Regions from separate parts of the Laceyella sacchari genome, predicted to be linked through region 1. Evidence: predicted binding sites of a transcription regulator. Region 1 holds the regulator's gene; the other holds the start of a gene.
What was found. The regulator CtsR, encoded in region 1, represses protease genes until heat stress. The targets are predictions, from matches to a motif close to ATGGTCAATAAAGGTCAAACA.
Positions count from the first base shown of each region.

Region 2: the regulator CtsR is predicted to act here: its motif matches at 6,222-6,242, upstream of clpP (ATP-dependent Clp endopeptidase proteolytic subunit ClpP).

Region 1 is NZ_CP103866.1:206,168-217,413, reverse strand. It holds gene NYR52_RS01045 (ATP-dependent Clp protease ATP-binding subunit) at 1-1,542, opposite strand, end outside; gene mcsB (protein-arginine kinase McsB) at 1,735-2,814, opposite strand; gene mcsA (protein-arginine kinase activator protein McsA) at 2,826-3,335, opposite strand; gene NYR52_RS01030 (CtsR family transcriptional regulator) at 3,342-3,812, opposite strand; gene NYR52_RS01025 (MgtC/SapB family protein) at 4,014-4,703, opposite strand; gene NYR52_RS01020 (HAD family hydrolase) at 4,857-5,522, opposite strand; gene NYR52_RS01015 (hypothetical protein) at 6,144-6,338, shown strand; gene NYR52_RS01010 (sensor histidine kinase) at 6,319-7,149, shown strand; gene NYR52_RS01005 (response regulator) at 7,142-7,816, shown strand; gene NYR52_RS01000 (FixH family protein) at 7,903-8,646, shown strand; gene NYR52_RS00995 (site-2 protease family protein) at 8,821-9,915, opposite strand; tRNA gene NYR52_RS00990 (tRNA-Ala) at 10,061-10,136, opposite strand; gene NYR52_RS00985 (hypothetical protein) at 10,240-10,443, opposite strand; gene NYR52_RS00980 (tetratricopeptide repeat protein) at 10,427-11,246, opposite strand, start outside.
Region 2 is NZ_CP103866.1:3,100,934-3,112,179, forward strand. It holds gene NYR52_RS15155 (BglII/BstYI family type II restriction endonuclease) at 1-170, opposite strand, end outside; one part of gene NYR52_RS15160 (IS5 family transposase) at 351-854, opposite strand; one part of gene NYR52_RS15160 (IS5 family transposase) at 856-1,191, opposite strand; gene NYR52_RS15165 (hypothetical protein) at 1,401-1,676, shown strand; gene NYR52_RS15170 (S8 family serine peptidase) at 1,910-3,115, shown strand; gene NYR52_RS15175 (ABC transporter substrate-binding protein) at 3,285-4,097, shown strand; gene NYR52_RS15180 (amino acid ABC transporter permease) at 4,100-4,759, shown strand; gene NYR52_RS15185 (SMI1/KNR4 family protein) at 4,898-5,362, shown strand; partial or broken gene NYR52_RS15190 (peptide ABC transporter ATP-binding protein) at 5,511-5,735, shown strand; gene clpP (ATP-dependent Clp endopeptidase proteolytic subunit ClpP) at 6,328-6,918, shown strand; gene NYR52_RS15200 (hypothetical protein) at 7,158-7,514, opposite strand; gene NYR52_RS15205 (hypothetical protein) at 7,592-8,260, opposite strand; gene NYR52_RS15210 (HPr family phosphocarrier protein) at 8,598-8,855, opposite strand; gene whiA (DNA-binding protein WhiA) at 8,878-9,816, opposite strand; gene mgfK (gluconeogenesis morphogenetic factor MgfK) at 9,831-10,835, opposite strand; gene rapZ (RNase adapter RapZ) at 10,838-11,246, opposite strand, start outside.

The DNA.
Region 1 (11,246 bases):
TTCTTGCCCGATGACGCGGTTATGCAGAATCTCCTCCATGTTCAATAACCGTTCTGACTCTTCCTGTGCCAGCTTTTTGACCGGAATCCCCGTCCAGTTGGACACCACATCGGCGATATCTTCGGCGGTGACTTCGGAATCCGTCTTCCCTTGGTCTTGCTTCCAATTGTTGCGGGTCACTTCAATTTCTTCCCGCAGTTTTTGTTCGGTGTCTCTAAGTGAAGCCGCCTTTTCAAACTCTTGGCTTTGCACAGCCGCATCTTTTTCTTTCTTAATTTCCTCTAAGCTCTGCTCCAGCTTTTTCAATTCAGGTGGAACCATATATGATTTGAGGCGCACTTTGGACGCTGCTTCGTCGATCAAGTCAATCGCTTTATCAGGCAGATACCGATCCGTAATGTAACGGTCCGACAACTTCACCGCTTGTTCAATCGCTTCATCCGTGATTTTCACGCGATGGTGTGCTTCATAGCGGTCACGCAGCCCCTGCAAAATCAAGAAAGCCTCTTCAATGCTCGGCTCATCCACCAAGATCGGTTGGAAACGGCGCTCCAAAGCCGCATCTTTTTCAATGTATTTGCGATACTCATCCAAGGTGGTTGCCCCGATGCATTGCAATTCTCCGCGAGCCAGCGCCGGCTTCAGGATGTTGGACGCATCAATGGCGCCTTCTGCCCCACCTGCACCAATCAAGGTATGCAGCTCGTCGATAAAGAGAATGATATTTCCCGCTTGCCGAATCTCATCCATAATCTTTTTCAGCCGATCCTCAAATTCGCCGCGGTATTTGGTTCCGGCTACCACCGTACCCATATCCAGTGTCATCACGCGTTTGCCGCGCAAGGTCTCCGGAATCTCCCCATCGACGATGCGTTGCGCCAGCCCTTCGGCTACCGCCGTCTTACCAACACCCGGTTCCCCGATTAACACCGGATTGTTTTTGGTTCGACGGGACAAGACTTGAATCACCCGCTCAATTTCTTTGCTGCGGCCAATGACAGGATCGAGATTGCCATCACGGGCCGCCGCAGTCAAATCACGAGCCAAACCGTCCAGCGTTGGAGTGTTTACATGATTGTTGGCACCTGGGTGATTGGACAACGCCTCACTTGAGCCCAGCAATTGCAACACTTGTTGGCGCGCTTTGTTTAAGCTCACTCCCAAGTTGTTCAACACCCGGGCCGCCACCCCTTCCCCTTCGCGGATTAAGCCGAGGAGAATGTGCTCCGTCCCCACGTAGGTATGACCCAACTTGCGCGCTTCATCCATCGAGAGTTCAATTACTTTCTTAGCGCGAGGAGTGTAAGCGATGTTGCTTGGTTGATTTTGGCCGCGGCCGATCAGGTTCTCTACCTCTTTGGATATTTTCTCCAAGCCCAATCCAAGAGCGACCAATGCTTTGGCGGCGATGCCTTCACCCTCTCGAACCAGGCCCAACAGGATATGTTCGGTACCAATGTTATTATGACCGAGACGAACTGCCTCTTCTTGCGCTAACGCCAACACCTTCTGCGCACGCTCCGTAAATCGACCAAACATCATAGTTAACACCTCACCTTTACTAGTCGTTCTTAGCGAACGTTTTTTGTGAGCGAGAGTCTGACGTACTCCGCCAAGCGGAGTTTCTTATCCCGTTCTTAGCGAACGTTTTTTGTGAGCGAGAGTCTGACGTACTCCACTGGGCGGAGTATCCCATTCCATGCTTAGCGAATGTTCTTCTATGTGTACGAATAATTACTCATTCGTTTGCTCCATGGCCAACCGCTCCCGGATCAGCCGTGCGCGCCGGATGTCCCGTTGTTCGGGATTGAGCCGTTGGTTCGCGTAACTTTGCAAGAACCCCGGCTGTGTCATCACCATCAACTCATTCATCACATTGGCTGACACACCGAGGATCAAGCCCATGTCCACACCCAACCGCACATCGGACAGGCGTTTCATCGCCTCATTGGAATCAATAATCCGCGCATGAGCCAAGATCCCGTAAGATCGGTGTACCCGGTCTTCCAATTGGGTCAGAGACATCTCTTGCAGTCTCCGTCTTGCTATTTGCTCATGTTCGATCATCTGTCGGACAACTCCTTGCAAGTTATCCAAAATCTCTTCTTCCGATTGTCCCAAGGTGACTTGGTTGGAAACTTGGTAGAGCTGCCCCAACGCTTCACTGCCTTCGCCGTAAATTCCACGCACGGCCAAACCCACCTGGGTGATAGCTGGAATCAGCCGGTTCAACTGTTGGGTCATGGCCAACGCCGGCAAATGAACCATGACCGACGCCCGAATTCCTGTGCCGACATTGGTCGGACAACTGGTCAAATACCCGTATCCACCTTCAAACGCGTATGTGAGGTATTTCTCCAACCAATTGTCGATCTGGCTGGCCAGTTCCCAAGCATTTTCCAACTGCAAGCCGGGGAACAACACTTGAATCCGGATGTGGTCTTCTTCATTAATCATAATGCTCACCGATTCGTCCTGGCTCAACAACACCGCGCCGTGTCGTGATTCCTCCGCCAACATCGGACTGATCAAATGCTTCTCGACCAACACACGTTTTTCTAAATCAGTGAGGTCAGACATGCGAATCAATTCCGCGTCTTTGAGAACTGCCAACCGGTCTTTATCATTCTTCCAGGCTTCTTCCACTCTGCGCACCACTTCTTCGGCTTGCGACTGGGTACTCAACAGAGGAAACGGCAAGCCTTCCAAGTTGCGGGCGATGCGCACGCGGCTAGAGAACACAATATCCGACTGCGGTCCTTTGACGCGCATCCATTCACTGATCGCATTTTGCATAAAATGTTCAAGCGACATGCGAATCACCCCTATTTTTCCAATTGCTCTTGCAATGAACGGATTTGGTCGCGCAGGCGGGCGGCTTCTTCAAATTCTTCCGTTTCAATCTTAGCCGCCAGCTCAGCTTTCAACTGTTCCAATTCCTTTTTCAGCTTTAATTCCCCTTGCGCACGCTCCGGAATTTTCCCACGGTGCGTGGAATGTCCATGCACCCTTCTCAACAGGGGGTCAAGCCGCTCTCGAAACGTCTTGTAACAGTCACCACAACCGAAACGGCCGATTTTGCTGAACTGATTATACGTCAACCCACAAGTATTGCATCGCAATGTTTGCGGTTTATATGCTTCTTGAGGAGAGGAGTTAATATTGAGCAACCCAGACAGCAGTTGATGGAAAGAAAATCCATGTTCAAATCCAGGCATGACTTCGCCTTTTTCTTGGGCACACACTTCGCACAGATGGAATTCCGTTTTTTCCCCATTCACGATCTTCGTGTAATGAAGTGTGGCCGGCCGTTTTCCGCACTCGGGACAGAGCATCGGCCGTCACTCTCCTTTGCTTGTAAATAATGTTGAGATAAGGATTCGCATCATCCGCGCACGCATCTGGTCGCGCAACGGAATCGGCAATTGCAACGTTTCCCGGGAAATCAGGCGTTGCATCAACACCGCTTCCCTTTTCGTCATTAACTTCTCTTCAACCAACCGAATGATCACGTGTTCCGCCGTCAGTTGCGGAACGGCCTCACCAATCTGATCGAGCATCTCTTCAAACACTTCACGGCGATTTTGGAAACGAACCTTTTGAATGCGGATATAACCGCCTCCACCCCTTTTACTTTCCACAATATACCCTTTTTCCACCGTAAAGCGGGTGCTGATGACGTAATTGATTTGTGACGGAACGCATTGGAAAATATCAGCCAATTCGCTTCGTTTTACCTCGATGACGCCTGTCTCGCTCTCATTCAGTATTTTCTTCAGATACCGTTCAATAATGTCCGAAATACTGTTCATTCGGACAACCTCCTGCTGACTTTGACTAACTTTGACCTTATGCTTAAATTATAGATAAAAATGCCCACATTGCCAATACCCTTCTGTGGTTATTTTGAACCAAAAACACCATATTCATTACCTCCTGTTCGCTTGTTAGGAGAGGAATTCCACAGCGCTGTGTGGTCGGGGGAGCGGATTCCCCATACTAGCCGCTCTCCCTCAGTCTGCCCGCACGCTCTTCACTCCCTCAATCTTGGTGATCTCATCAATCAACTCGGTCAGCGTCGTCTTTTGCGGCAATCGGACGGTGAGAGCAATTTCCAGCATGCCCGACATTTCCTCATCTTCTTCCACATTCACTTTGCGTACACTTCCACCCTTCTCCGAGATCAATGTGAAGAGTTGTCCCAACTTCCCCTGTTCATCCTTTACATGGATATGAAGCAAACAGAGATGACGTTTGCGAATCAAAATTTTCTCCATCCTGGTCAATAACTCCAAGCTGACCAAGGCAAAAACCGTGGTCAACACAGCCCCGAACATAAATCCCGCCCCTACCGCCAGGCCGACGCCGGAGACCACCCACAAAGACGCCGCCGTCGTAAGCCCCGATACAGAGGCACGATGTCGCAAGATGGTTCCTGCACCCAAAAACCCGATCCCGCTCACCACTTGTGCACTTAAACGTGCGGGGTCAAACCGCACTTGTTCTTCATCCATGTAATCGGTAAACCCGTAAATGGAAATCAACATGATGAGCGCCGACCCCAGACTCACCAGAATATGTGTCCGAAAACCGGCTGGGTGATTGTGCCGCTCCCGCTCCCAACCGACAAGCCCTCCCAACAGTCCAGCCATAAACAGGCGCCACGCGATGTCCCAGTATGGAATCACCCACAATTGCCCCATGGCATCCTCTCTCCTCTTCACTGTGATGATTCAACTGCCGGACGCCAGACGGCCGCTTGGCCGCCGGCAACATCTTTCCCCGTTTATCCTAGCCTGTTCCTGTGCAATTCATAACGAAAACGTAAGTCGACGTCCATCAACCAACCAGGCATCTTATAAACGGTTGACTAACGACGGGAGTTCGGAAAAAGTTGACAGGATCATGTCGGCCCCCTGCAACTCTTCCTCCCCTCCAAACTGCGGAAAGCCGGTATATCGGCAACCGATGACAACCAAGCCGTTTTCCAAGCCTGCCCGCACATCGGATTGTCGGTCCCCAACCATGTACCCTTGTGTAATTCCATGAGTTTCTTTACAAATCCGAACCAAGTCCACTTTGGTTTCCGTTTCATAGTCTCCTGCTGTATAAATTCCCTTAAATAAAGAAATTAATCCTTTAGAACTTAAAGCACCACGCACATATGGGCCCACGCCGTTGCTGGCGATGAATAAAGACCACCCTTGATCAATCAACTGGGGTAGCGTTTCTTCTACTCCTGGATAACATTGGCCCACCCCCTGCTCAAACAACTCCAACTCTTTGGTCAACATCAACTGATCAGCGGTGTGGCGAACCTCTTCACTCGCTTCAGGCAACAAGGTTTCCCACAGTTCCTCATGTGTCATGCCAAACACTGATTGAATTTTTTCATCCGAGGGAATCTCCCCATCATACAGCCCTTCCTTGCGCAACTGGACAAATGTTTCCCGAAAGGCGGGTACCCCCACTTTTTCTGTTTGAAACAAGGTGCCATCCAAATCAAAAATGATTGCTTTCATATTATCTCCTCTTTCCGTTTTCGCATTAGTTGTGACCCAAGTGATGGGAAGCCCACTAAAACACCATCCCTATAAAAAGGACTAATTAGAGCATGCCCCCTGCACGTTTATATTTTATAGCCAAATTCCCATGAAAACATGAAAGATCGGCTTCACAACGAAGGAATAAAGCGGGGCAACCCTTAGAACGGTTGGGTTGCCCGTTACAAGCCTATTACCTGCGATAAATACAATTGACAAAACTGTGACGAAAATATAAAATTTAAAATACTGAAACACCCTTTGGGAAAGAAGTCGTCCTCCATGAATAAGCTTCTTCTCATGCTTACTGGCACAGCTTTGCTTTGGGACGCTTCAATGCGGTTTCCATTGCAGGCTACTCCCCCCTGGACGGCTTCCATGAACAAAGGTGTGTTTTTCCCCATTCTCAACTTTACAACCACATGCCATGGGCGAGTTGCGCCGATGGTTTTTTATTTTCTTATCCTCAGTCCTCCCCATCTTTTCCCTTCAGGTCATTTCGTCCCTTTTTGTTTACAGATTGCTAGGCCTACGTCATGATAGATTAAGAAATAGTACCGAACGTTAATTTCCAGATTGGGAAAACGGTGGGCGTATCTGGTGAATCAAGTTGATATGGAAGAAGCGGCGGAAAAACTTTTCTCGATAAGCGCCGATGCACAAGTGAAGCGAATGAGAAAATGGTTTTGGAGCCACTGGCCTATTCATCAGACACCCCCTGGAATCGCCCTACCCTTTGCCACAGATGGACATGCTATAAAACGGAGTGGTAACGTTGCGATACAAACAAATTAAATGGTTGATTCTCACCATCCCGACTGTCGTGGTTGGGGTGTGGGAATACGTGCGACACGAGTTTCTCTTGCCGTACATCTCCATGGATGCGGGCAACATACTGACGCCTGTCATCGTATTTTTGGTCACTATCACACTATTGTTGCACCTGTTTTTAGTGTATGAAAAAATGCAGGAGGATCTGAAAAAAGAACGGGCGGAAAAAGCCGTGTTGCAAGAAAGAGAACGGATCGCCAGGGAATTGCACGACGGCATCGCGCAAACCCTATTCTTGTGCTCGGTACAATTGGATAGGCTCAAACTGAAATACAACGATGGGGAACTAAATCAGGTGCACAAGCACTTGCGTCTCATCCACGACGATGTGCGCCAATCCATCTACAACCTCAAACACTCTTCCAGTGAAGCCTCCCATGTGTGGCATGAGCGGTTGGTTCACTGGCTCGATCAGTATCAGCTTGACACGGGCCTCCGCTTGGAAGCCCATATCGACTTGAAGGAAGAGCAATTAACCCCTCGTGAAAAAGTGGAGCTGTTCCACTGTATTCAGGAAGCCCTGACTAACGTCCGCAAACATGCGGAAGCCGAACACGTCTCCTTGCGGTTGGAATCCCGTCCGTCAGGATGGGCGTTAACAGTGGTTGATGATGGCAAAGGTTTTACTGATGACCCTTTTCAACATCATGACCGCTTCGGTTTGAAGATCATGCAGGAACGAGCCCACAACATGAAGGCTGATTTCAGCATCACACGGGAACATGGCAAAACGAAACTCCAAATCATTTCAGCAGGAGGGGATTTGAGTGGCTGAGCCTTGCCGGATCCTCATTGGAGACGACCACAAACATGCCCGCCAGGCCATGCGGATGATCATCGAGCAAGACCCTTTTTTTGAATTGGTGGGGGAAGCACAAGACGGTTATGAAGTGGTGAGGTTGGCAGCTGAGTTGATGCCCGATATGGTGTTGATGGACATCAACATGCCGGGACTGAGCGGCCTGGAAGCGACGCGGTTGATCAAGGAAGCATATCCCTCCATCAAAATCGTGATGGTCACGGTATCTGATGATGCGTCTGATCTGTTTGAGGCACTGAAAAAAGGGGCACAGGGTTACCTATTGAAGAACTTGAATCCTTCGATTTGGCTCACCTATTTACGATCCATCGTGGCCGATGAGGCACCGATGCCCAAAGAAATCGCCAGCCGGATTTTGCATGAATTTACCCCCTCTCCAACCAAGGCTCCCGCTTCCACAAACTTAACCAGCCGTGAACAAGAGATTCTCACCCATGTGGCCAAAGGATTGAGCAACCGTGAAATTGCGACTGCCTGCACAATCTCGGAGTATACAGTGAAAAACCATTTAAAAAATATCATGCAGAAATTGCATTTGCACAACCGGGTGCAATTGGCCCGCTTCGCCGTTGAACAAGGATGGGTTTCCCAACGGTTTCAGGGAGATCGTAATGAAAAATAGCCCGAAAGAGGGATAGCCAAACTGCAGGGAAAGGCTGACAATAGAGGTTGAGCTTTTTTGGAAGGTTCAGAAGGGAGAAAGCAGGAATGAAACGACATACGGCTATGTTATTGGTGGGACTCCTGACCTTGTCTGGGGTATTGACCGCATGCCAAACCGACACGAAGCAGACCCAACATCATCAGCACCATACACAAACCACCCAATCCACGCAGTTGAATATTACCTTTCAAACAGATCCAGCCCATCCCGACAAGGACAAGCCTGTGAAACTCATTTCTCATATCACAGCCGACAAACAACCTGTCGAAGATGCCAAAGTGGAGTTTGAAGTATGGAAACAAGGTGCCAAACACGAAATGATCGCAGCCCAAAAAACGAAGGGCGGCGTGTACCAAGCTACTCACACCTTTAATGAAGAAGGACAACATGTAGCGGTTGTGCATGTGACGACACCGGCAACCCACCAGATGATCAACGCCACTTTTGTCGTCGGCAATCCCAGCGCATCCCATCACGGCACCGCCAGTGATCACAAGAGCAATCTTCACTTACACATCGAAGCACCAACTGATGCCAAGGCTGGCACACAAGTGCCTATCACCGGACACGTCTCCAAAGCAAACAAGCCTTTTACCGATGCAAACGTCCAATTTGAGTATTGGCGTGAAGGGGATGACAAGCACTTGTTTTCCGATACAGCCGAAACCAAAGCAGGCCATTATGAAACAGGGCTCACCTTTGCCAAGCCTGGCACCTACCAACTCAAGTTGCATGTGGAAAAAGACAGTGAACATGACCATACCACACGAACGATCACCATTAAATAAAAATGAAAGCCACAAGCATTTCCACAACAGCAAACTTTTGATAAAATAAGCCAAACGGGATTATATCCCGTCACCCAACAAATGAGCTAATTCCACTTACGAAAGAGGAACCGCCCAAATACAGGCGGCTCCTCTTTTGTTTCTTGGGATTGATTTACCATCGCATCCATCTTTTTACTGGATTTGTTCCAACGGCACTTGGCCTGTCACATACACCATGTAACACAAAAAAGCGATCAATCCGATATACGCAATGCCAAATGCCCAGCGCGTCTTGGGAGAAACACTGTAATATTTCTCATCTCGATTAATTGCTCCGATCCGTTCCGGTGTGTATCTCCCTTCCAATATCATTCGCACCACACCTTGCTCCTCAGTGGTGGTCTTAACCAAATTTAACTCATGCAATTCCCCTTGCATTTCAAAGGTGGCGATGGTGCCCAAGCCAGGGAACTCCACTGCCACTTTGTGGCTTTGATCTTCCAATTCACAATACTGAACAAACGGCAATGGGCGACGATGGTCTTCCCCGGGAATCCATACACCTGCCTCAGAAAACTTCTGTTCTTCGATTTTGGCCTCGATTTGAAACAAACTCGGTTTTGCTTTCCGCTTCTTGCGTCCGTATGTAGACCATAATTCAATAACAAACATAATGTAAATGATTATCAAGAGAATACTTTTCGTCCATATGATTAGCGCCGCACCCAAGATCAAGCCTAGTCCCCACAGCCAGCGCGTCACAGCGGTGACGATGCGACCGCCGTCCAAGGGATGTACCGGGATCATGTTAAACAAATTGATCATGAAGCCCACCACGGCAACCGCCACCATCATGGGAGAATCCAGCCACAAACCCAATCCATAGCAGGCGAGGGCCCCCAACGTTCCCATCAGAGGACCACCATAAGCGATAAATGCTTCCGTCGCTGCGTCTGAAGGCTGGCGCTTCATCGTAATCAGCGCCCCTAAGAACGGGATGAACGACGGCGCCGAAACGGGAAGGCCTTTGAGTCGAGCTGCCCACACATGCCCCATCTCATGGATGAATATCATCATGACCAGCCCGACAGCAAACTCAAAGGGGTAGATCAAGGCATAACCGCCGATCGACACAAACATCGAAACCAATGTCCCGCCGAATTTTCCAAGTTTCAACAACGGCAACAAGGCCTTCAACTTCCCGCCTAAACTGAGAAGCAGCACCCCCACTCCGCCCAGCCATGATATGAACCGGTTTCGCTCGCCCTTCTTCTTCTCCCCTTCCACAATCTCTTGCCTCCTTTAAACCAATCATGACTACCTTTTTCCCTCTTTCCATAAAATTATGCAAAAAAATAAAGGGCAACCATCCACCCCATCTGGGCACCAAAAACAAAAAATTGCACCCTATTAAGAGGTGCAATTTGTAAATTGGTGGAGCTAAGCGGATTCGAACCGCTGACCCCCTGCTTGCAAGGCAGGTGCTCTCCCAGCTGAGCTATAGCCCCATATGTAATTAAAGACAAGAATTATATTACTATCCGCATAGGCGAAAGTCAAGCGATTTTGGGAAGCCATACAGCCTAAAAAAAGCCGGCTCTATTGAGCCGACTATTCTTCTTCTTTTGCCTTCTCCTTGACTTCTGTGCTGGCTGGCACCGGTGGGAAATCTACTTTTTCCAGCTCCATCTGCAATGAAGGAACCTGCACCACCACCGGGGGCAACGCCTCACTATACGGGGCGAAAGAGAAAAACGCACCGATCCCAACAATCGCAACCAACCAACCCATCCGGCGGTTATTGTTTTTTCTCATCGGCCTTTTCCTCCTTCTTGGTGTCTGTTTTTTGCGGCTTAATCTGCTGGGCTTTTTTGATCGCGTCTTGAATCAGTGAGTTGTTTGCATCAATCTGATAAGCTTTTTCCAACACGCTGAGGGCATTCTCCTTGTCTCCCAACGCAATGTACGTCAAGCCAAGCTGATATTGATAGATGGCATTGTTCGGCTCCAACTCAGCCGCTTTCAACGCTGCCGAGTTGGCAGATTTAAAGTTGCCATGCAAATAATGAGCCAACGCTTTGTAATATTGCCCCTTAGGGAAACGTTTTTCCTTATCCACCGCATCATTAAACGCACGATAAGCCCGTTTGCTGTATTCGGCCATCTCTTCTTCCCTTTTCTGAGGGGTTAGCGAAGTATTTTTGGAGACTTGCTCCCATTTTTTCAGGTAGAGCACGCCCAATGTGAGATGGTACTCCTCCTGCTTCCGATCAGCATATTTTGCCGCCTTTTTGGCCTCCGTGATCGCATCGTCCAGCTGGCCCTTTATGTTTAAATACACGGCTAAATCGTGATAATAGCGGGGCGTCTTCTTGCTGACGATGGTAGCGTAACGAAGAGATTGAATCGCTTTGTCATATTGTTTCAAAGCCCCATAAATCTTGCCTTGATGATAATAATATGAACCAGCCCCTGGATTCAGCTTCACGGCGCGGTTCGCCGCTTCCAGCGCCCCAGTGTAGTCCTTCAGGTAATAAGAGAAAACCGACAAATCGTCAAGTAATTTGGGTTCATCAGGGAATTCGGCAACAGCCGCTTCCAGCACCACTTTCCCCTTA
Region 2 (11,246 bases), 460 kb from region 1:
CTGCCCCCTCCATCTACTATACTACTTTTTGGTAATCGAAAATTTTCTAGAACAGTAAGAATATCGTCCCATTCGTTTGGAAAATCATTTTTTAATATTGCGCAAGCATGGCGCCATTCATGTACTTCATACAAATCAGTAATATGTTTAGGTAGTAGTTCAATGCCCACGTTATAAACACCCTCTTTAGAACATTTTTTATATAAAGAAATATTTTTAATACTACACATATTATACATACACTTAAGCAGCTTTACGAGAATCCATAAGAATCTAATAAATATAGGAGGCCTTACCTTTAGATGTCCTTTCTTTTATGAAGATGCTTTTAGGGCGTGTCTGGTGAATGATTAATTGAGCCACATGATCAAGGAAATCAAGGTAATGGCAGCACAAAAATAAACCGCCCGTTTTTCATAACGAGTGGCGAAGCCACGCCATTGCTTCAGGCGGTTAATACAGCGTTCAATCACGTTTCGGCGTGAATATTGTTCTTTGTTGAAGGTCAGAGGACGTCCCGGCTTTTTTGCCCGACGCTCCGCCTGATCTCTGCGTTCGGGGATGGTATGGGAAATCCCACGTTTTTGAAGAAATCGACGACAAGACGGATAACTGTAGCCGCGATCGGCAATCAGATGATCCGGCCTCTTGCGAGGCCTTCCTTTTCCCAAACAGGGAACGGAAATGGAATCGAGTAATGCTTGTAATTGGGTACAGTCATGCTGTTGACCGGGAGTGATTGTAAAAGCAAGCGGTCGACCTTTTCCGTCACAAGCAAGATGGATTTTGGTCGTCAGACCTCCGCGGCTTCGTCCGAGTGCCTCATTCTGGAAGCGAGGGTCCCCCTTTTTTCGGCGCGCCTGCGGCGTGCTGATGAGCTCGGACAATCGTGCTGTCAACGAAAACAACCCAATCGACATCGGAAACGGCGTGGGAGTAAGTCTGAACATGCTTAAGCAAGCGATCCCACGTCCCATCCTTTTGCCAACGTGTAAAACGATAGTAGCAAGTTTTCCAAGAACCATAACGTGCAGGCAGATCCCGCCAGGGAGCTCCCGTCCCAAACTTCCATAGGATTCCGTCCAAAATGGTTCGGTGGTCTTTCCACTGTCCGCCTCGTTTCCCATTCGAAGGCAATAAAGGCTCGATCTTTTCCCAAGCCTCATCTGTAATCTCATAACGCCGTCTCATCATGATGTCTCCTTGCTTTTGTTGTTATGAACATTCTAACAGGAAAACATGATGGATTCACCAGACACGCCCTAGCATCCACAAGCGTGTCAGAGAATTTACGCCAGCTGCTCATACATGAGTTGCACTATTGCTGATGATATGAAAAAGTGAACGCCCTAGCAGAAGTGCTTGTATGTGAAGACACAGCGAAGGTACGGGGCGCGTTATTGAAGCCAGGCAAAAATACGCAGAAATTGAAAGGTATTATATATCCCTTACGGGAAATTGAAGCACAAGGAAAAGCCTCGAAGGACTATGAACACAAAGCGCTACAGCTTGCTCATAAACTCAAGCGCGATTACCAGCGCATTGTGAAAGACATTCAGAAGCAGGCCGAGGACGTGCTATTTTCGCCTGTCGATCCGCCAAGCGAACACGAACGCCGACTAAATAACATGCAGAAAAAATTGGAAAATGTCGTACTGTTTGTGGTTAGCGCTTAGCAGGCGCAGAACGCGTTGGGAAAATTAGCGGAGCAATCCGCTAAAAATCACTAATTAGGCGCATTATATTGCGCGTTTGAAAACCGTTCCTCTTGTGAGGGACGGTTTTTTCGTTTTATTGCCACGTTTCCTTACATTTCATATATCTATTTTTAATATATAATGATCTCGTTCATGCTGATGAACACTGCTTTTCCTGTTAAATATAACAAACTACCCCACGGGAGGTACATATGAAACCCATTTTAGTCTTTGTTGCCCTAACCGTCGCACTAACAGTGGCGCCGTGGTCCACGGTTGCTAGTGCAGCACCAACGGCCACTCCCGACAAAGCGACGGGAGAAATCATTGTAAAATTCAAACCACACACCTCCAAGAAAAAAATGGCCGCCATCCACGCCGAGATCCGTTCGGAGGTGGAAGAAACTTCTACTCTTGGCCACCAAGTGGTGAAGGTGAAACGCAGTTCGTTGGCTACGTTGTTACGGAAATACAAGCAACATCCCGATGTAGCCTATGCGGAGCCCAACTATGTCTACCGCGCCAGCGTCCTACCCTCCGCGCGGCATATCCGCTCATGGCAAACCCGGTTCTCTATCACGCCTAATGACCCTTACTTTTGGAACAAACAATGGGGCCCCAAGCGCGTGCAGGCTCACTTGGCTTGGCAAACGGCTCCGATTGGCAAAACCGTAAAAATTGCGGTTGTCGATACGGGCATCCAACCCAATCATCCTGATTTGCGGGGCAAGGTGCTAAGGGGCTGGGATTTTGTAGATGACGATAATACCCAACAGGATCTCAACGGGCATGGCACCCACTGCGCCGGCATCATCGCCGCGACATCCAACAACGGAATTGGAATCGCTGGCCTAGCTCCCAACGCCAAGTTGCTTCCCGTACGCGTGTTAGATGAGCAAGGCGAAGGAACTGCCGCCGACATCGCTGACGGAATCAAGTACGCCGCCGACCAGGGAGCTCAAGTGATCAATCTAAGCCTGGGCGGGCCGGAGAACAGCCTCACCATTAAAAATGCAATAGAATACGCTTGGAACAAAGGGGCGATCGTCGTGGTCGCCGCCGGCAATGAAAGCACCGATCAACCCAGCTATCCGGCTTATTACAGTCGGGCACTGGCTGTCGCCTCCACCGATTCTGACGATCAGCGCTCTTGGTTTTCCAATTATGGACATTGGGTGGATGTGGCCGCACCTGGAGGCAATATCTACTCAACCGTAACTGGAGGTGGGTACGCATACGACAGCGGCACCTCGATGGCCGCCCCCCACGTATCAGGTATTGCCGGGTTGTTAGCCGGCCAAGGCCGGACGAACGTCCAAATCCGTGCTGCGATTGAAAACACTGCCGATAAAGTGCCGGGCACAGGCACCGACTGGACACATGGGCGTGTCAACGCCTATCGCGCAATCTCTTATTAATATCCCGTACAGAGCAACCATGCCGACTGGTGCCACAAAAATGGCCAGTCGGCTTTTTCATTGTCCGCGCAGAAATCTTCCGTTTCATCGTCGCTGACAAAGGGTAACTGTTTTCAAACCGGAAAACCTCGCTCCTGGTTGCTTAATCATCGAAGCAAAGGAGGGTTTTATGTTTCGCAACTGTTTCATCTATTTTTTTCTGACGTGTTTCTGTTTCATTCCCATCGGCTGTTCCCCCGCCAAGCCTGCCGATCAATTGACGCTGGAAAAGGGGACCTTCTCCTTTGCGATGAGCGGCTTGTACAAACCGTTCAGTTACAGAGACTTTCAGCAAAACGGGAAAATCAGCGGGTTTGACGTGGAGATTGGCTATGCGTTGGCCAAAGAAATGGGTATGAAACCACGCCCCGTCACCACGCCTTGGGAAACCATCATCGCCGGGCTGGAGGCACGCAAATACGATGCGATTTTAGGTAGCATGGCGATCACAAAAAAGCGCGACCAAGCAGTGGACTTCACAGACCCTTACTACCGGTCGGGAGCGCAGGTCTTCGTGAAAAAAGGGAATCGCACCCTCACGTCGATCAAGGATCTGAAAAACAAGACCATCGGCGTAGTGAAAGCGAGTACCTTCAAAGATGTGGCATTGACTCACTCCCCATCGATTGTGGAATACACCAGCGACATTACGGCTTTGCAAGACTTGCCAACGGGACGCATCGATGCCGTCATCACCGATCAAGCGGTGGGGCTGTACGCTATGAAGCAAATGAAATTCCCTATTCAAACGGTTGGAGAACCTCTGACTTTAGACAACATGGCCATTGCCGTACATGCTGGAGACGAACGCTTGCGACAAAGGCTGAACCAAGCACTGGCTCAAATCATTGCAGATGGAACATATGAAAAAATCAGCCGCAAGTATTTTAATCGGAATATTTTGTCATCTAATGCCGGAAAGGAGGCCATTTCTAAACCATGACTTTGTTGGAGATTTTCCAAACCACCTTCATCGGCTTCAGCAAGGCTGCTTGGCAAACGGTATTGCTCACTTTTTGGTCGTTGCTGGTCGGAACGGCGATCGGCCTAGTGTTCGCTTTTTGCAAGATATCAAGCAACAAGTTATTAAACGGCCTCGCCCAATTGTACATCACCGTGATTCGCGGCACTCCCCTGATCGTCCAGATTTTTGCCATCTACTTCGGGCTGGCCGAGTTTATTGTCTTGGACTCTTTTACCGCAGGGGTCTTCGCGTTAGCCATCCACGCTGGCGCCTACATCGCTGAGATTTTTCGCGGCGCCATCCAAGCTGTTGACAGCGGCCAAATGGAAGCGGCCCGCTCTCTCGGCATGAGTTACTCGCTGGCCATGCGCCTCATCATTTTGCCCCAAGCTTTCCGACGATCCATTCCCCCCTTAGGCAATCAGTTTATCATCGGCTTGAAGGACTCCTCACTCGTTGCTTATATCGGCGGCACCGAACTATGGTCAGCCGGTCTGGGAGCTGCTGCCGACAATTTCAAGCAATTTGAGACGTACTTTATTAACGGCTTGTATTATTTGGCACTCATCCTGCTGTTCACTAGTCTGCTACGGCAACTAGAGCGGCGCCTTCAGGTGGAAGAAAGGGTGACACAAGGATGATTTCCATCAAAGGATTAGACAAATGAAAGGTCGCTAGAACCTCATCTATATGTCAATATGATTTTTCTGGAAAAACAAAACACAAAGTTTGGGAGCTCAAAGTGTAAATTAGTATTTTTAGAGAAAGGAATGGGTTACATGGTTAATTGGGTGGAACGAAGAGAAAAACTCTCTGTTGAAAATTTTGCCGAGGTAGAGAAGATTCTTGGTGTGCGTTTGCCGCAAGACTATATTGACTGGTTTCAACAATATAACGCTATCGAGAATAGAAATGCTCATATTCTTATTGATGATGAGCCTTATCATTTTGATGAGTTTTATGATTTAGATGAAATTCCGGAAGAAGTGGAAGCTTGGTTTGAAGACGATGAAGAACTCAAGGAAACTAATCTTCTTGTCCCGTTTGGATTTGATTCTGCATTAAATCCCTATTGTTTTTATTATGGTCAAAAAAAAGAACATCCTATTATCATCTGGTTTTCATCTGATGAAGCAGTATCAGAGCTTTTTAATGGAGCGGAATTAAATCTGGATTTGGTAAGACATGTCAGGCCTACATTTACGGAGTTTATCAATGATTTATATGTGAGAACAGACTACTAACTTTTATAGCGCCTATATGGCGCTCACGGAAAGACCCTATCCGCTTATTCCTTCATATTCCTTTGAAGAATCGATACAATGGGTTGGAAAGGAGTTTGAGCGGAATGATTTATATCTTGCCTCTGATTCTGGTTGCGGTGATCCTCATGACCCCGAGTTGGTGGGGGAAGTGCTTGCCGTCATGAAAAAGCTAGCCCAAGACGGCATGACGATGGTTGTGGTCACGCATGAAATGGGCTTCGCTCGCGAAGTGGCCGATAAAGTGGTTTATATGGACGAAGGGCGCATCATTGAAAAAGGCACACCAGAACAGATATTTGACGCGCCCCAAGAAGAACGAACCCGGCGCTTCGTAAGCCAGGTCTACAAATGAGAAAGCCTGTAAGCCATCTGCCGCACCAATGTATATGGGTTACAGACTTTTTCCCTTTTACTCGCACCAAGGAGAAATAACGAGAAGAATACGCCACATCTCGGATGAGGCCGCTTTCACAAATCGTCCGCACAATCGAACAATGGTGTTCAAATATAATTTGTAATCAATGTGATAGAATATCTCCATGTATCCAACAAAAATCACATCATCAGGAGAGAATCATCAATGGCAAGTTGGATGAAAAAATTTGGTTTGGCCTGTGCGGCCTTATTATTACTTATCCCGATCGGCGTGTCGATGGAATGGTATGTTATCTCGTTATTTTTGCCTTAATCATCCAATTATCTTCAATATAAAAATACAATCAATGATTCATTATTGAAAGAGCGGATGCTTCCCTGCTGGGAGGCAATCCGCTTTTTTTATGAGTGTACCCCACTCCTCTACCGCCAAAATGGCGCCATGTAAAATTCGGCTCCCTCTTATTTGACCTTTTTTGACCAATAGAGTATGATAAGGTTACACACCAATTTGCGAAAGAAAGAAAGGGGGAAGGGGGCTGTTCTGCTAAAACAGTCACCCACAACAAATGAACCTAGTCCCTATTGTAGTAGAGCAATCCAATCGTGGTGAACGTTCATATGATATTTACTCCCGCTTGCTCAAAGACCGGATCATCCTCCTCGGTAGCCCTGTGACCGATGAAGTGGCTAACCTGATTGTGGCTCAATTGCTGTTTTTGGCTGCCGAAGACCCGGAGAAAGATATTTCCCTGTACATCAATTCACCGGGTGGTTCCATTACAGCTGGGATGGCCATTTATGATACCATGCAACTCATCCAACCTGACGTTTCCACCATCTGCGTCGGTATGGCGGCTTCCATGGGCGCTTTCTTGTTAGCCGCCGGTGCCAAAGGCAAGCGGTTCGCACTGCCCAACAGCGAAGTGATGATCCATCAACCGCTCGGTGGAGCAGAAGGACAGGCTTCGGATATTGAAATTCGCGCCAAACGCATCATCCGCATGCGTGACAACCTCAACCGCCAACTGGCTGAATTCACAGGCCAACCATTGGAGAAAATCGAGCGTGACACAGACCGTGACAACTTCATGAGTGCGCAAGAAGCGCTCGAATATGGATTGGTTGACAAAATCTTGACTTCTACCAACCAACGGTAAAAAGTGCCTGTGGGGATTCTCCTCCCCCAGGCTTTTTTTCGTTTATGATAAAGTGGACACTAAAAATGAAAGGGAGATGCCTGATGCAAAACCGTCACGACCGCGCTTTGTTCTGGGTATGCATGGTGATTGCCGCCATTATGGGCTTGTCCTTCCTCAGCAAGCTTTTCCACTGATTGATCCAATCAGCCTAAAAAAGCACCTGATTCCCGAGAGAGATCAGGTGTTGATTTTCTTTGTCACGGGGTTTGTAGCCAATTTTCCGGAGCGATGACTTTCACATGGACAGGGGTAACCGGTGAACCCATGTTCACCTTGTGGTAAACCCGATTTGCCAATATTCGGTACTGTTCCGGACTCCATCCCTTGTCCGGCAAAACCATCAAGATCACTTTGCGTCCATCGTACTCCATGCGTACATCGCGAACGCCCGGGACGTTCATCGCGATTTGCTTGAATTTGCTTTCCTGGAAACTGACGTAGCTGTATGAATGGCTATCTTTATCAAGTCCAGTGCGCTCCGTCGGCTTTTCAAACCGTTGGCATCCTGTCAGCACCAGCACAACCATGCACAAAAAGATCCAAGCTTTCCTCATGTGCTCACCTCCAGCCTTAGTGTTTGACTTGGTGAGCCGTTTATGCAAAAAAAGCCGCAGCTTTGCGCCGCGACTTTCTACACCCGGTTGATTGGACCATAATCCTCTGGCAGTAGCATTTGTTCCGTTAGTACGAGCACCCAGATGAAAATGAATACGAACACCGCCGACAGCGCCGGTTGGCCGAGCAAAACGGCCCCACTCCCTCCGATCATGACCAACAACAGTCCGATCAATAGCACGGGCCATCGCAATTTGCGCCATACCAAGATCCCCGAGATGAGAAGCGGTACCAGAACCAATGCGCTTGCGCATGGAATTTGGGGTTGCACCGGCGCATAACGCAACAAGCCGCGTTCAACCACCGGCTCCATGTCAACCCACAAGATCTCCATAAAGATGCCCATCACCGTCACCACAAAGGTATATAAGTGATACAGCACCTGTACGAGCAGACTCTCAGTCCACTCCAGCCGCAAACGGCGCACAATATCTAACGCAACAAACACCAATGTTGGTGTGAGCAAGACATGGAACAAGGAACGAACCAAACTCAGGCCTTCCAACATATCACCTTCGCCAATCCAATTGCCGAGCGCCAAGATGGCGTTATCGTAGATCATCGCCAGTGTGATAAACATCAGCCAGTAGGTTCCCCAATAGGCCGACTCGCGAATAAAACGAAAACTCCAAATAAAAAGTGCAATATAGGCAACCGTAAGAATCGGATACAGAAAAACGTCCATAATTTCCTCCAATGGAACGTACATTCTTAAATTGTACTTTTTTCCTCTTCTGTTACTTCCATCTTATAAAAAAAGGCTCCCCCGTGACCGCACCAATTGTGACATGATTGATACGGTTTGGGCATAGGCGCGTCTGTCTTTATCGGCCCAATCGGAAGAAAAGAGCCAATCATCGGCTCTGAAGGCGTTATAGGCAAAGCAAAGCGGCCCATTGCTTCGTTGCTATCCACTTTGTGGACGTCGCAACAGGCCATTTCATTCACAGGCCGTCCCCACCGGCATGTGCGGACGACCTTTCAAGCATGGATGGCGTTCCCTTTGGAAGGCACGCTCGTGTTCACTCTGACTTGCCGACCATTTCCGCCAGCACTTTTACCGCTTCTTCCTCATCGGAACCGTCCGCGATGATCGTGATTTCCGTACCCCGGGACACCGCCAAGCTCATGATCCCCATAATGCTCTTCGCATTCACTTTCTTCGTACCTTTCACCACGAATACATCGGAGGCAAATTTGTTCGCTTCTTGCACAAACAGCGCCGCAGGGCGGGCGTGTAATCCCGTTTCCAATTGCACTACTACTTTTTTCTCTACCATCATACATTCCTCCTATGGTTGCTCATTCCGCCTCGCGCAATTTGTGAGCCAGCTCATCCAACTTGCGCAAACGGTGGTTGATCGCTGATTTGCTCACTTTCCCACTCGGAAGAAGCTGCCCCAATTCAGCCAAGTTCACATCGGGATACTTCAACCTCGTCTCCGCCACTTCCTTCAAACGGTCGGGCAAATGATCCAGTCCCAGTACCTCTTCAATCAGGCGGATATTCTCAATCTGGCGCATGGCCGCTTGAATCGTTTTGTTTAGATTGGCGGTCTCACAATTGACTATGCGATTGACTGAGTTCCGCATATCCTTCCAAATCCTTGCGTCTTCAAAACGCAAGAGTGACGGGTAGGCTCCAATAATATTAAGGAATTCCCCAATCTTTTCCCCTTCTTTGATATAAACGACAAAACCTTTTTTTCGTTCAATGGTTTTGGCGTGCAACTGGAAATCATTCATCAACTGGCATAATGCTTCACTATGATCATAATACGTGGACACAATCTCCAGATGGTATGAGGCGCTGTCCGGATTGTTTACCGATCCCGCCGCCAAAAAAGCACCTCGCAAATACGCCCGCTTGCAACACGGTTCCGTGAACAGGTCCGGTGAAATCCCCGTCACCCGTTCCCACGATCCTTGTTTGAAAATGCAGAGATCAGACAATATCTCGTCTGTACGGGTCGATAAGCGAATCAGATACACATTGTTCTTTTTGAGGCGCACTTTTTTGCGGACGAGCACTTCGGGCTGCAACTGATACAATTTTTTGATCAAAGAGAAGACATATCTCGCTGTCGATGGGTTCTCAGTGATGAGGTCAAGCACCAACGCTTTCTGCTTGACGTGCACAGAACCATTCATTCTGATTAAGGCTGACAGCTCGGCACGCTTACAGCAATCATCTGATTCCAGTTGAGTCAATTCCTTTTTTATGGTGGAAGTAAACGACATACAGCATCCCTTCTTTATCCGCTTTGCCGCTGAGCCATGCGTTCGCGAATCAAACGAAGGATATGAGCACTGATTCGGTCTGCATCATGACGCAAAACAGACTGGTATAAAAGTAGATTATCGGCGACGGCATGGCAACCCAATTTGTTGATCCGTTCGATATCGGGTATTACCATGCGCTGTTTCTTTTTGGCGTACTGCCGTTGAATCTTGAGTGGCGGCACCTCGTTGTTGATGATGGCAACATCAAACAAGCGCTCGCCGACATGATCATAAATTGCCCGCAAATGATCGCTGGCCATAAAGCCATCCGTTTCCCCTGGTTGGGTCATGACATTGCACACATACACCTTGCACGCTTGGGAAGCGCGGATCGCTTCGCTCACATCCTTTACCAAGAGGTTGGGCAATATGCTGGTGTAAAGGCTTCCCGGCCCTGCGATGATGCCATCCGCCTCTTCGATCGCCCGCAACACGCCGTCCGAAGGTTTGGGGTCCTGCGGATTTAAAAACACCCGGCGTATGCGTTTGCCCGTTTTGGGAATTTGCGACTCGCCTTTAACAATCGTTCCATCCGTCATCTCTGCCATCAGGACAACATCCTGCTCGCTAGCTGGCAATACTTGTCCTCGCACAGCCAACACGCGACTCATCGCATTGACCGCTTTGGTGAAATCACCAGTGATCTCGGTCATCGCTGCCAACATCAAATTCCCTAATGCGTGCCCTTTTAATCCTTCTCCATTTTCAAACCGGTATTGCAACACACTTTCCAACAGAGGTTCCGTCTGGGCCAGGGCGACGAGCACATTCCGAATGTCGCCGGGAGGGGGCATCTGCAAATCGTTGCGCAAACGCCCGGAACTCCCCCCATCATCAGCGACCGTCACCACGGCAGTGATATCGATGGGTAATTTCTTCAAACCTCGCAAGATGACAGAGAGGCCCGTTCCCCCTCCAATGCATACGACTTTGGGGCGGGTGAACGATTCCCCATTGAAATTCTGTTTGCTCGCCACGCTTATCCGCCTTTCTCGATGTCTCGATGGGCTACCCGGCAATGAACTTGCTCTTTAAATTTCCTGCAGAACGCTTCAGCCAATGCCACAGACCGGTGCTTCCCTCCCGTGCAACCGATCCCAACGACCAATTGTTGCTTGCCTTCGCGTTGGTACTGCGGAATCAAAAACTGAAACAAATCCTCCATTTTCTCCATGAATTGTTTAGTTTCAGCCCACTTCATGACGTATTCTGCTACAGCGGCGTCCTTGCCGGTTTGTGGACGCAATGCATCCACATAGTGGGGGTTGGGGAGAAAACGCACATCAAACACCAAATCGGCGTCGATCGGGATTCCATGCTTAAAACCGAACGACATAAAGGTGACCGCCATGTTGTTGGATTCCATGTGCAACAGGCGTCTCGCAATC